4 regions of the Amphibacillus indicireducens genome follow, and region 4 is predicted to be linked to each of the others. Evidence: predicted binding sites of a transcription regulator. Region 4 holds the regulator's gene; each other region holds the start of a gene.
What was found. Region 4 encodes Rex, which represses fermentation and respiration genes when NADH is low (regulators of the CRP and FNR family bind a similar motif). Its sites were predicted from a motif close to TTGTGAAATATTTCACAA; they were not measured.

Region 1 (3,220 bases), on a different contig from region 4:
AGCACTACAGGTTGTTAATCTATACTTCCTAGGCGCAATTGTCGGTGCGATTATTGCTTACCTACCACACGTATTGGTTGCAATCTTAATTCTAGGCGTTGCACTATTCTTCGCCAACCTTGTTGAAAAAATGGTCCTTTCACTTGTATCAGGTAAAGGCCGTGTTGCACTTGCCAACATCGCGAAGTACAGTATCATTGTTCTAGCAGTCTTTATGGCACTTAACCAATTAGGCGTAGCTGATTCAATCGTCAATGCAGCCTTCATCTTGACACTAGGCGCACTAGCGTTAGCATTCGGATTAGCCTTCGGTTTAGGTGGACGTGAATTTGCTAGCAAATACCTATCAAAATGGGATCGTAAATTAGAAGATACTCAGGTAGAATCAAAAGATGTTTCACCTGTTGATCCTAAATAATTTGGGTTAGAATTTTATAATGAATAGTAAACGGTAGATTCACTTTATAAATGTGAATCTACCGTTTTTCTATAAAAAACCCCAATTCCTTCTATACAAATACACATAAAAACTTATAATTTGGTTATAGTAGTCCTGCCTAAATTTCAAATTATAAGGAATTCGCAAAGACACTAATACCGTAAAAACCTTTTTAATGAAATTTTCAGTTGATTCAATTGGATTACACTATTTTTATAGGAGTTATATTTCCCCCTAAATTAGTACAACTATTACATCAAACAAAAAACTCTATCATGTCTAATTATGATAGAGTTTTTTTACAGTGTATAATTGTTAAATCAGACTCTTGTATAACGCAATAATTTCTTCCACTGTCGTATCTCGTGGATTTCCAGGTGTACATACATCATTAAATGCATCTTCTGCAATTTGTGGTAAATCTTCTTCTTTAACACCCAGTTCTGAGATTGTTGCTGGTATGCCAACATCCTTACTTAACTGATCAATTGCTTCACAAGCTGCATCTCGAGCATCTTCAAGTGACATGTCGATTGCCCCTTCTACCCCTAAAACTATTGCAATGTCACGATACTTTTCGTCTGTATAGTCCTTGTTATATTTCATGATGGTTGGTAATAATGACGCACAAGCCACGCCATGAGGGATATCATACCAAGCACTTAATGGGTGCGCCATTCCATGAACTAATCCTAATCCCACGTTTGAGAATCCCATACCTGCAATATATTGCCCTAACGCCATTTCTTCCCGTGCCTTTTGATCACCATTTACAGAATCACGTAATGAGCGACCAACAATCTCAATTGCCTTAATATGCATCATATCGGTCATTTCCCAAGCACCTTTTGTTATATATCCTTCAATGGCATGTGTCATTGCATCCATACCAGTTGCAGCTGCCAGACTTTTTGGCATTCCCATCATCAGATCACTATCAACAAAAGCGACAATTGGGATGTCATGTGGATCCACACAAACAAATTTCCGTTTGTTTTCTTCATCAGTAATCACATAATTGATTGTTACCTCTGCAGCCGTACCAGAAGTTGTTGGTATTGCGAAAATTGGTAAACACGGGTTTTTTGTATCTGCTACTCCTTCTAAACTAATCACATCTGAGAATTCTGAATTTGTCACGATAATTCCAATTGCTTTTGCTGTATCAATTGGAGAACCACCACCAATAGCAATAATACAATCAGCTTCACAATTTTTAACAAACTCCACACCCTCTTTTACATTTTCGATGGTGGGGTTTGGTACAATTCCATCATATAGTTCGTAGTTCACACCTTCTTTTTCTAATAAATCAGTCACTCTCGCTACGACCTTGAACTCTATTAAGTCTTTATCTGTTACTACAACCGCCTTTTTAAAACCACGCTTTTTGAATTCTGGTGCAACATTCTCAATTGCCCCTTTACCAAAGTAAGAAGTTTCATTTAAGATCATTCGATTAGCCATGTTTATTCCTCCTATTATGTTCAATATTTCACATACATACTTATACAATTTTTATAATATTGTCTATCAAAGATTAGACAAATATTATTTTTTACTAATTCCATTTCATTGACATTAAAAATTTACGTCACATTCATTTAAAATAATTATAATGTCATCTTTCAATCGTATGTAAAATTTTCATACACATCTTCCTTTCCATTTAGTTTCTTTTATTACTTTTATCATACACTAAACCAAAAGCAAACACAATATAAAATTCCCCGTTTGCTTCTGTTTGTATCATATTAGCACCATAAACAAAGATAAAAAAAGAAAGTGAATATAGTATCCACTTTCCTCCATTAGAATTGCATAAACATTTTTTCCAAATCTCAAGTGATTTGCTAAAATATTATTATTTGCAAATTGTATTTATAAATCTATTTTATTTTGCACACTTTAAAAAGGCAAGATAAAACAAGCCAAACAAAGTTCAGATGTCTAAAACTTAGTTTATTAAAATGGTAAAAGCCCGAACAAATGAAGTCCGATCGTATTAATTGCCAGATTACTAGCCGCATGAATAAAGTAAGAGGCATAAATAGAATCTGTCTTCGCATTGATCCAATTAAATAATAACCCTGCAACTAGCAAACTAAACACAAGTAATAAAAATAACGGAGCCGAAAACCAATTCGTCATAATCGCGACATGATAAACACTAAAGATACCCGCACTAATCAAATAAGCATAACCCATTTTGATATACTTCGTTAACGCAAGAAACAAAATCCCCCGAAAGAAAAACTCCTCAACAAAGGCATTCACAATCGGAATATATAGGGCAACGAATATAAAGTTATCACGATTAATCGCCATCGTCTCTTCTAACGCTATCGTTACACCACCTAAATCAAACCAGCGCCCAATGATTAAATAGATCCCTACAATAAAAATATAAATAACGAGACTACCAATCACAAGCAATTTCCGCCCCTTTTGCTTGAGACTAAGTAAATTTCTCAATTCAACCCACTTAAACAAATGATTTAACCCAATCGGCATCACGACAAATAAAACAAGCTTAACCGCAGACTTAACCCAATAATTCGGCGCCAACCATAAGTCAACAGGCGCCATCAAAAAAACAAGGACACTTACAGCCAACAATAAACTAACATGCTTTCTCACTCGAATCACCTCTTTTTAAATCGACTCCCCGACGAACGTTCACGCAACTTCGCTAACTTTGACTGAACAGCTGACTTGCGCTCAATCGTTTTTTCCTGATCCAACTCAATTGAAAGCACCACGTCCCCCTCAAGCTCCAGA
Region 2 (3,220 bases), on a different contig from region 4:
ATAGCAAACCAGCCACTTAGGTGAATCCCCATTAAGTTCGCGACACCATATCGTGCACCGATTGAAACCATGATGCCGTGATATTTACCTTCATAGGCTGTTTTTTCTTCATTTTTGATTTCAGCGATAATATTTTTAGCCGCTGTTGCACCTGTTTGCTCTGCAGCCTCTACAATTTGTGGTGTTGGTTCACCAGGTTGTTCTTCAAAATAAGCAAGATCCCCAACAACATAGACACCCTCATATTGTTCAGATTCCATATACTGATTGACTTTAAGTCGACGAGCATGTGCTTTCTCCATGCCATAGTTTTCGGTATCAGAATTACCTTGAATCCCTGCTGTCCACGCTAATGTGTAAGTAGGAATTGTTTTTTTGCTCATTAGAACAACTTCATGTTCACGGACTTCTACAATAGGTGAATCTTTTAAGATTTTAACACCTTTCTTATTTAAATAAGCTTCTGCTTTATCCGCTTCACGACGTTCTAGCATGTTTAGGATGGTTGTCGCTGCTTCAACTACATATAAAGTAATTTCATCAGGATCAACTTTATGATCTTTTGCTAGACGTTCTTTCCATTCTACCAATTCACCGATAAGCTCGATCCCAGTGAATCCAGATCCACAGACAACAAATGTAAGCATAGCACGACGTTTCTTTTCATCATGCTCAATCGCTGCTTTTGCAACAGTTGTTTCAATGTGTGATCTTAACTTAATAGCGTCTTCAAATGACCAAAGTGTAAATCCATGTTCGTTTACTCCAGGTGTTTTAAAGTCGTTAGGCTCAGCACCCATCCCTAAGATAAGGTAATCATATGGATACTCGCCATTTTCAGTTTCAATCTTTTTAGCATCATGATCAACGTGAGTTACATTATCTGTGACAAGCTTGACCTTAGTTCTGTTAAATAAACGTCGAAGGTCAAATTGAATGGCATCCGGTTCAACGCGATGTGTTGCAACTTCATGCAGCTCTGTCATCATTGTATGGTAAGAATGGCGGTCAATTAGCGTGATCGATACGGAATCATCTTTTTTGAACTTCTTAGCTAATTTTTTTGCAGCATTTACGCCAGCGTAACCAGCACCGATGATAACAATGTTTTTGTTAGCCATTATTTTTCCACTCCTCTATTTTAATTTAGTTATAAAAAGTTAATAGTGTGAATAACTGAACAACGATAACTATTGTAGCCTTGTTTACAATCATTGTCTAGGGTTTTTAAAGATTTTATACAAAAAACTACGTAAAGTTTGTCTAGTTGTCAATAAATCGATAGAATTAACTCGGAAAATAAAGTTTTAGTATTCACATCTTCGGATAAACACGTTAAAATGAGGCTTGTATTTAAAAGGAACACAAACGATTAATCGTCGTACTTGCATGCCAAGATGGAAAAATTTGATCTGTTGTTGGATTGGATAAATTAAGGAGAGTCATAGTTAATGGTATATAGACGAAGTATTTTATTATTGATAATCGGTCTACTCGTTTTGACGGCTTGTCAGTCGAATCAATCAGACTTATTGGATACACCACATCGGAAAACAGAGTTCTTACTTGGAACAGTTGTTAGTCTAAGTGTTTATGATGCAGATAAAGAAGATGTCATTGATCAAGCACTTGAGCGAATTGAACAATTGGAATATATGCTGAGTGATGAAATTGAAGCAACTGAAGTTGACCAAATTAATAAAAGTGCTGGGATTGAGCCAGTCCAAGTGTCTGAAGAATTGTACTATTTAATCAAGCAAAGTATTGATTACGGAGAAATATCAGAAGGTGGATTTGATGTAACGATTGGTCCACTAACGAATTTGTGGCGAATTGGTTATGATGATGCCAGAAAGCCGGAAATGGATGAAATTAAGCAAGTGTTGCCACTAATCGATGATCATAAAATTGAGTTAGATGATGAAGCCCAATCTGTCTATTTAATAGAGGAGGGTATGCAACTCGATTTTGGTGCAATTGCTAAAGGGTATATGACTGATCAGGTTCATGAACTTTTTATTGAAGAAGGTGTAACGACGGCGATTATCGATCTTGGGGGCAATATTTTTGTCATGGGTCACCGTCCCCAAGGAAATGAGTGGAATGTTGGGATTCAAAACCCCTTTTTAGCTCGTGGCGAAATTATTGGACGGATACGTGCCTCAGATCAGTCAATTGTTACATCTGGTATTTACGAGCGATATTTAGAAGTTGATGGTGTCCAATATCATCATTTACTCGATCCTAATACTGGCTATCCGTTTGATAATGAGATTGCTGGCGTCTCAATTGTTAGTGATGCATCGATTGATGGTGATGCTCTTTCGACAGTCGTCTTTACCAAAGGGTTAGAAGCAGGGAAAGCATTTATTGAAACATATCAAGGTGCTGAGGCGATTTTTATTACGAAAGATCGAGAAGTTATTTTAAGTTCAGGGTTAGTCAGTAGCTTTGAATTAACAAACGATCAATTCGAATTGATTGAGGACTAGAAAGAAGAGGGTTGTATGTCGTTTAGATCATTTTTAAAATTAGTTGAGATTCAAACAAAAATTGCTAGTTTATTTCCTTTCTTAATTGGGCTACTGTTTGTTATTTTTAAATATGACCAGTTTAATTTAGTAAACACATTAATTTTTTTCAGTACGATGTTGTTATTTGATTTAACAACAACAGCGATTAATAATTATGTTGACTATCAGAAGGCAAGCTCCAAAACCTACAGAGAGAGAGACAATGTGATTGGCCAAATTGGACTGCCATTAAATCTTGTTCGAGCAACGATTTTGATAATGTTAATCACTTCAATTGGGCTCGGACTGTGGCTCGTTTATCGAACAGATTTATTAATATTATTAGTTGGCATGCTTTTTTTCGCCATCGGAATCTTTTACACTTTCGGACCTATTCCCCTATCAAGGATGCCTTTAGGAGAAGTGTTTTCTGGCATGACCATGGGGTTTGGAATTATTTTCTTAACGGTTTATATCAATGCTTCTCAAGCTAGAATTGCTAGCTTGAGAATTGAAGGGCTGGTTCTTCAATTCAATGCAGATTTATTACTTTTATTTCATATTTTGATTATTGCTTTGCCAAGTGTTTTGACAATCGCGAATCTAATGCTGGCAAATAATATTTGTGATCTAGAAGATGATATAAAAAACCACCGTTACACATTGCCATATTACATTGGTAAGCAACGGGCAATTTACTTATTTAA
Region 3 (3,220 bases), on a different contig from region 4:
GATACAGATCATAACCAAGAAATTGTTGATAACTTAAATAAACAAGTGCAAAAGTTTAAAAAAGTAGAAGCTTAAGCTAGTTATTTTGTTGCTGGAAGGCCATATGAAATCCCTTAATATTCATGTTTGGAGAATCAAACATTTGAATTTGACAGGTTTTCATATGGTCTTTTTTATTATATTGGGTCATTAGCATTGCATAAAAACATTTTACAGTTGTCAAATCATTAAATTATGTTCCAAACGAATAAAGTTAAAAATTACCATTATCCGTTCGATTTTAAAAATAAAAAAGTGAACAGCGAACAAAGAGTAGCCCTCATCCACAATTTGTCATTTTATGAAGTTAAACAAACAAAGGATCAAAATCAAGTGTATTTAAATGCTCCACCTCACCTTCGGTATATTGTTGCATAATGATTTTAAAGTCTCTTTCAAAATCATACTTCCTTCGTCCTTTTGAAGACCGAGAAGGTGGGCGAAACAAAGCTTTGACGAACGTGTCGTAGCCTTTAAATAGCAAGTTTTTCAACGTATCTTTAACTTCAAGAAGCCGCCCCTTAAAGCCTGTTTTTTGTTGAATTAAAACAGATAAACAATAGGTGATAAGGGCAATCCAGATTTGACTGTAAACGGCGTTTTGACCTTTTCCATAGAATGTTTTTATTTTTAAATGTTGTTTCATCCATTTGAAAAACGTTTCTATTTTCCAGCGATAACGATAGAGATCACCGATTTCTTTAGCCGATAGGCCAAAACAATTTGTTAGAATCGTGACTCTGTTACCTTCGGCGTCTTCAGTCTCAATTAATCGGAGCGTTTGACTCATTTGAGTGCCAGATACAGGATTGCCTAGATAAACTTCTTGATCTTTAAATATAAGTTGGTCGGTATCAGGAACCTGTTCGGAAAGCACTTCAATTTTAGCGTTCTTTTTAAGACGTGTAATAAATTGAACCTCCGAGAGACAGAGTTTTTCAAACTGTTTGTAGTCAATGTATCCTCTATCAAACAGATAAATCGCATCTGGATCAATATCAATTAACTCGTCCATTTGCGAACGATCCGAATGGATTGCGGGAAGTAACTTTGCTTTATCCGGAATGGTGTTATCTTTAGTGACAATCACCCGCAAGTGCAACCGAACACCTGCCTTTGTTTTCCGGAATTTAGCCCAAGGATACTGATTCAAACTCATACTCATTGTGCTTGAATCAATTACATTTAAACGCGTAATATCACGTATAAATGGTGAATGGCTTGACATTTTCGTCTGTATTTTCATTGTTAAATATCGAAAGATTCGCTCAAACATCTCGGATGGTAATTGATTTAATTTTCTAGACAATTGCGAGGTGCTTATACTTTCAAAACCTAGCTGTTTTTGTATGTCATCTTTATCTTTTGTTTGCTTTGAAACTCTTGTTAAACTCGCTATTTCATTGAGTTGAGCAATAATGATTAGTTGAAAGAATCGATAAGCCGTCAGCTTTTTGACATACTTATCAAGGTTTTCGACATTGCTTAACTCTAAAAAAGTTTGTTCATCAATAAGTTTAAGTAGTTCACTAATTGTAGATTTTGTGGTATTCTTGTCCATGTGATTGCTCCTTATTTTTTGGGATTTGGACAGAGCTACCAAACCTAATTATAAGGAGTTTTTTCTGTTTTTTAAAGCTTTAAGCAAATCATTTGACATTTCAAAGAAATGGGAAAACGTATTCATTAAAAAACTTCACTTTTCCTCTTTACAAACTGTTTTATTTTGTGTAATATATGTTCAGGTTGTGAAACAAATAACAATCTTGTGGAGGAGAATTATTTTGACTACTAAAGTAGAAAATATAGTACAAGACGTCGAGTCGTTACAAAATGAAATGAAAAAAGTTAGAGAAGCGCAAGCTGAATTTGCTAACTTTTCTCAAGAGAAAGTCGATCAGATCTTTCTAGCAGCAGCAGTTGCAGCTAACCAAGCAAGAATTCCTCTTGCTAAATTAGCAGTTGAAGAAACAGGAATGGGTGTTGTTGAAGATAAAGTCATCAAAAACCATTTTGCGGCTGAGTATATCTATAATGAGTATAAAAATACTCAAACAGTGGGAATCGTTGAAGAAGATAGCAGTTATGGTGTAAAGAAAATACTTGAACCACTTGGAGTTATTGCAGCAATCATTCCAACAACAAACCCTACTTCAACAGCTATTTTCAAAATCTTAATCTCGCTTAAAACACGAAACGGAATTGTCATCAGTCCTCACCCTAGAGCAAAAGACTGTACAATTGAAGCCTCTCGAATTATTTTAGAAGCAGCAATTGAAGCAGGTGCTCCAGAAAACATTATCGGTTGGATTGATGTACCAAGCCTAGAACTAACACAAATGGTTATGGCAGAATCTGATACGACATTAGCTACTGGTGGGCCAAGCATGGTTACCGCAGCTTACTCATCTGGTAAACCAGCACTTGGTGTTGGAGCAGGAAACACGCCAGCAATTATTGATGATAGTGCAGATATTTTACTCGCTGTAAACTCAATCATTCACTCAAAAACATTTGATAATGGAATGATCTGTGCGTCAGAACAGTCCGTTATTATTTTAGATGATGTTTACGAAGAAGCACTTAAAGAATTTGCCTATCGTAATTGTCATATCTTAAATGAAAAAGATTTAGATAAAGTTCGTAAAACAATTATTATTAACGGAGCACTTAACTCAAAGATTGTTGGACAGTCTGCCGAGAAAATCGCAGAGTTATCCGGTATTACGGTACCTAAAGGAACAAAAATTCTAATTGGTGAAGTCACAAGCGTCAAGCAATCCGAAGAGTTCGCACACGAAAAATTATCACCAGTATTAGCAATGTACCGTGCTGAAGACTTTGACGATGCTTTAAATAAAGCAGAGCAACTTGTTAAAGATGGTGGATACGGACATACAACTTCTCTGTATATTGATACACTATCCGATAATAACCGTCTAGAAACTTTCCAAGACCGAATGAAAACTGGACGTATTCTGATTAACACACCAGCTGCTCAAGGTGGTATTGGTGACATCTACAACTTCAAATTAACACCTTCGTTAACACTTGGTTGTGGATCATGGGGTGGAAACTCCGTCTCAGAAAACGTTGGAGTCAAGCACTTACTAAACATTAAAACAGTTGCGGAAAGGAAAGAAAATATGTTATGGTTTAAAGCTCCAGAAAAAACATTCTT
Region 4 (3,220 bases):
TCTAAATGGTTAGTTGGTTCATCTAAGATGAGTAGGTTAGCTTGTTTCATCATTAATTTAGCTAAAGCTAGTCGAGCTTTCTCTCCACCACTAAGTGTGGAGACAGGGCTCAATACATCATCCCCTGAAAATAAGAAATTCCCTAAGATTGTCCGAATCTCCTGTTCATTAACATGGGGAAATTCATCCCACAACTCCATTAAGGCTGTCTTTCGCGAATGAAGTTTAGCGAGTTCTTGATCGTAGTAACCTACCTCTACGTTAGTACCAAACGTCAGCTCACCAGTCGTAGCTTTATATTCAGAGATGATTGTTTTCAATAATGTTGTTTTACCTACCCCGTTAGGACCGACCAAAGCGATTCTATCTTGGCGGTTCACGTTAAAACTTAAATTTGAAAAAGTAAACGTTTCTTCATTAGGATATCGATATGATAAATCTTTGACTTTTAATACATCATTTCCACTTCTGCGTTTAATACTGAAGCTAAAAGAAGCTGCTGATTCATCACCTTTTGGCACGTCTAGTCGTTCCATTTTTTCAAGTTGTTTCCGTCGACTTTGTGCACGTTTAGTTGTCGATGCTCGTACTAAGTTACGTTGGACAAAATCTTCCATCCGCTTAATTTCAGTTTGTTGTTTCTCGAATGCTTTTGACTCTCTTTCATAATCAAGTGCTTTTTGGTGTAAATATTTCGTATAATTGCCATGATACTTTTTTGAACGCTGATGAGCAATTTCATAAACAATATCCACCGTATGGTCGAGAAAATAACGATCGTGTGAAACGATCACAACAGCACCTTGATAACTACGTAAAAATTGTTCTAACCACGATAACGTTGTAATATCTAAATGGTTAGTCGGTTCATCCAAAATTAACAGATCTGGTCTAGAGAGCAATAATTTTGCTAAAGCAAGTCGTGTCTTTTGCCCACCGCTTAACTCATGAATTGGTGTGTTAAAATCATAATCAGCAAAGTTCAAGCCGTGTAAAACCGCTTGAATATCAGACTCATATTGATAACCACCGCTTGCTTTAAACATTGTCAGTCGATGATCATATTGATTCAGTAATTGTTGATAGCGCGATTGATCAGCAAGTAAATCGGGATCACCCATTTTCGCTTCCATTTCTCGCAAATTTTTTTCTTCTTCAATTAACGAGCTAAAAACTTTTTTCATTTCATTCCAAATCGTTTCATCGGTTTCTAGACCTGTATGTTGATCTAAGTAACCAAGTGTCACATCTTTTGATCGATGGATTTCCCCTTCATCATAAGATAAAATCCCAGCCATTATTTTTAAAAGGGTTGATTTACCAGAGCCATTTCGACCGACAATTGCGATTCGATCGTTTGACTTCACTTCTAGCTTTATATTGTCTAAAATGGTTTCAGCACCAAATCGTTTTACTAATTGATTAATTTGTAATAAAATCATGATTATCCACCTCATCTATCTCAATATATCGTATCATTTGCCTGTAAACTAAGCAAAATAAAGATTATTTTCAAAATATCCACGTTTAAAAAGACATTCAAGCAATTATTTGTTACACTATTAACAAAGATTATGATCAGAGATGAACAATGATCATTTATAGAAGGAGAGTAATTGATGGAGTTAAATAACAAAATCCCTCAAGCCACGGCAAAAAGACTTCCCTTATATTATCGCTTCTTAAACAATTTGCACATTCAGGGGAAAACGAGAGTGTCATCAAAGGAATTAAGTGAAGCGGTTAAAGTTGATTCTGCAACAATTAGACGAGACTTTTCTTATTTTGGAGCACTTGGAAGAAAGGGTTATGGCTACAATGTCGAATATTTATTAGAATTTTTCCGCAAAACTTTGAATCAAGACACAGTTTCAAATGTTGCCTTAATTGGTGTTGGGAATCTTGGTACTGCTTTTTTACATTACAATTTCTCTAAGAGCAATAATACTAAAATTATTCGGGCATACGATGCCAATCCTGATGTAATTGGCACAGAAGTTGGCCACGTGTTAATTGAAGATATTAATCAGCTCGAAGAGACATTGGCTAATATTGACGTTGCAATTTTAACTGTTCCAGGATCAGCTGCCCAGAGTGTAACGGACAAATTAGTAAAAGCAGGAGTAAAAGGGATCTTAAACTTCACACCTGCCCGAATTACCGTTCCAACAGAAGTCCGCGTGCATCATATTGACTTGACCGTTGAATTACAATCATTAATTTATTTTGTTGAACATTACCCAATGGATAAGAAGTAAGCAACAGGCTACCAAGCTTGTTGCTTACTTTTTTTGATGACGTTTTATTTTAATGTGAAATTGGAGAAAGCGGATGCCGACGCCAAACTCTAGTGTTGCCAAAATAACTAGAAGAATCGTTAATGGCTTAAAAACTGTCTCATCAATGGTTTGAAAAGCAAAATAAATAAAAATCGCACCCATAATGAAGTAAAAAATTGCACTTCTTAATGGTGATACTCTATGCATAAGAAAATTATCCCCCTATTAAGATCATCTGAATGAAATTGACTTGTTCAAGTAGTTCTGCTGGGAAGGTTAATTGAACAATGACAACAAATGTATTCATTAATACATGTGCCATGACCGGTACAATGATTCGCTTTGACTTTACATAGACAAAAGCAAATACAAAGCTCATGACGAAATAAATATGTAAGTGAGTAAAGTCGTTATGGACAACAGCAAAAATTAACCCAGAAATAATACCAGCGATCCAAAAATTTGATCGTTTAAATATTTCACCAAAAATAATTTTTCTAAAAATAAATTCTTCTAAAATGGGTCCAACAATTGCGACAACAATTATGAAGATTGGGTATGCACGAGCGATCTGCATAATTTCAACTGTATTTTGTGATTGCTCAAGTTCGCCGAAAATTGACGCATAAATGATATTTGCTAGCGCTTGACCAAAGATTGCCATAAAGAACCCGATCACAATCCAAACAAAGGTCATCACTGGACTAGCAAAGTTTCGATCGTTGAATGGCTCCTCTGTTTTATGCAATAAAATAATCGAAACAAATAAAGCAACTAAAAAACTCAACACTTGCCAGTTCATCACGATATTGTTATGGCTTGTTAGATCAAGTTCATTTGAGATTAAGATCTTAGAGACAAGCAGTGGAGACAACTGTGCAAAAAGATACACAAAAATAACACCAATATATCGTTTAACCATAAATATAAACCCTCCCAAT

Region 1: a site for Rex is predicted at 1,923-1,940, ahead of fucO (lactaldehyde reductase). Genes of this name have one in related genera too.
Region 2: a site for Rex is predicted at 1,167-1,184, ahead of ABD814_RS10750 (FAD:protein FMN transferase). Genes of this name have one in related genera too.
Region 3: a site for Rex is predicted at 1,786-1,803, ahead of adhE (bifunctional acetaldehyde-CoA/alcohol dehydrogenase). Genes of this name have one in related genera too.

What each region holds. Positions count from the first base shown of each region.
Region 1 covers NZ_BAABDL010000025.1:2,330-5,549, reverse strand. The annotation lists gene ABD814_RS02675 (mechanosensitive ion channel) at 1-418, shown strand, start outside; gene fucO (lactaldehyde reductase) at 755-1,906, opposite strand; gene ABD814_RS02665 (CPBP family intramembrane glutamic endopeptidase) at 2,405-3,079, opposite strand; gene ABD814_RS02660 (DUF3006 domain-containing protein) at 3,085-3,220, opposite strand, start outside.
Region 2 covers NZ_BAABDL010000118.1:19,231-22,450, reverse strand. The annotation lists gene ABD814_RS10755 (FAD-dependent oxidoreductase) at 1-1,121, opposite strand, end outside; gene ABD814_RS10750 (FAD:protein FMN transferase) at 1,452-2,492, shown strand; gene menA (1,4-dihydroxy-2-naphthoate polyprenyltransferase) at 2,508-3,220, shown strand, end outside.
Region 3 covers NZ_BAABDL010000059.1:15,160-18,379, forward strand. The annotation lists gene ABD814_RS05765 (methyl-accepting chemotaxis protein) at 1-75, shown strand, start outside; gene ABD814_RS05770 (IS4 family transposase) at 347-1,600, opposite strand; gene adhE (bifunctional acetaldehyde-CoA/alcohol dehydrogenase) at 1,824-3,220, shown strand, end outside.
Region 4 covers NZ_BAABDL010000100.1:4,087-7,306, reverse strand. The annotation lists gene ABD814_RS09300 (ABC transporter ATP-binding protein) at 1-1,442, opposite strand, end outside; gene ABD814_RS09295 (redox-sensing transcriptional repressor Rex) at 1,620-2,258, shown strand; gene ABD814_RS09290 (YdiK family protein) at 2,283-2,486, opposite strand; gene ABD814_RS09285 (CPBP family intramembrane glutamic endopeptidase) at 2,494-3,201, opposite strand.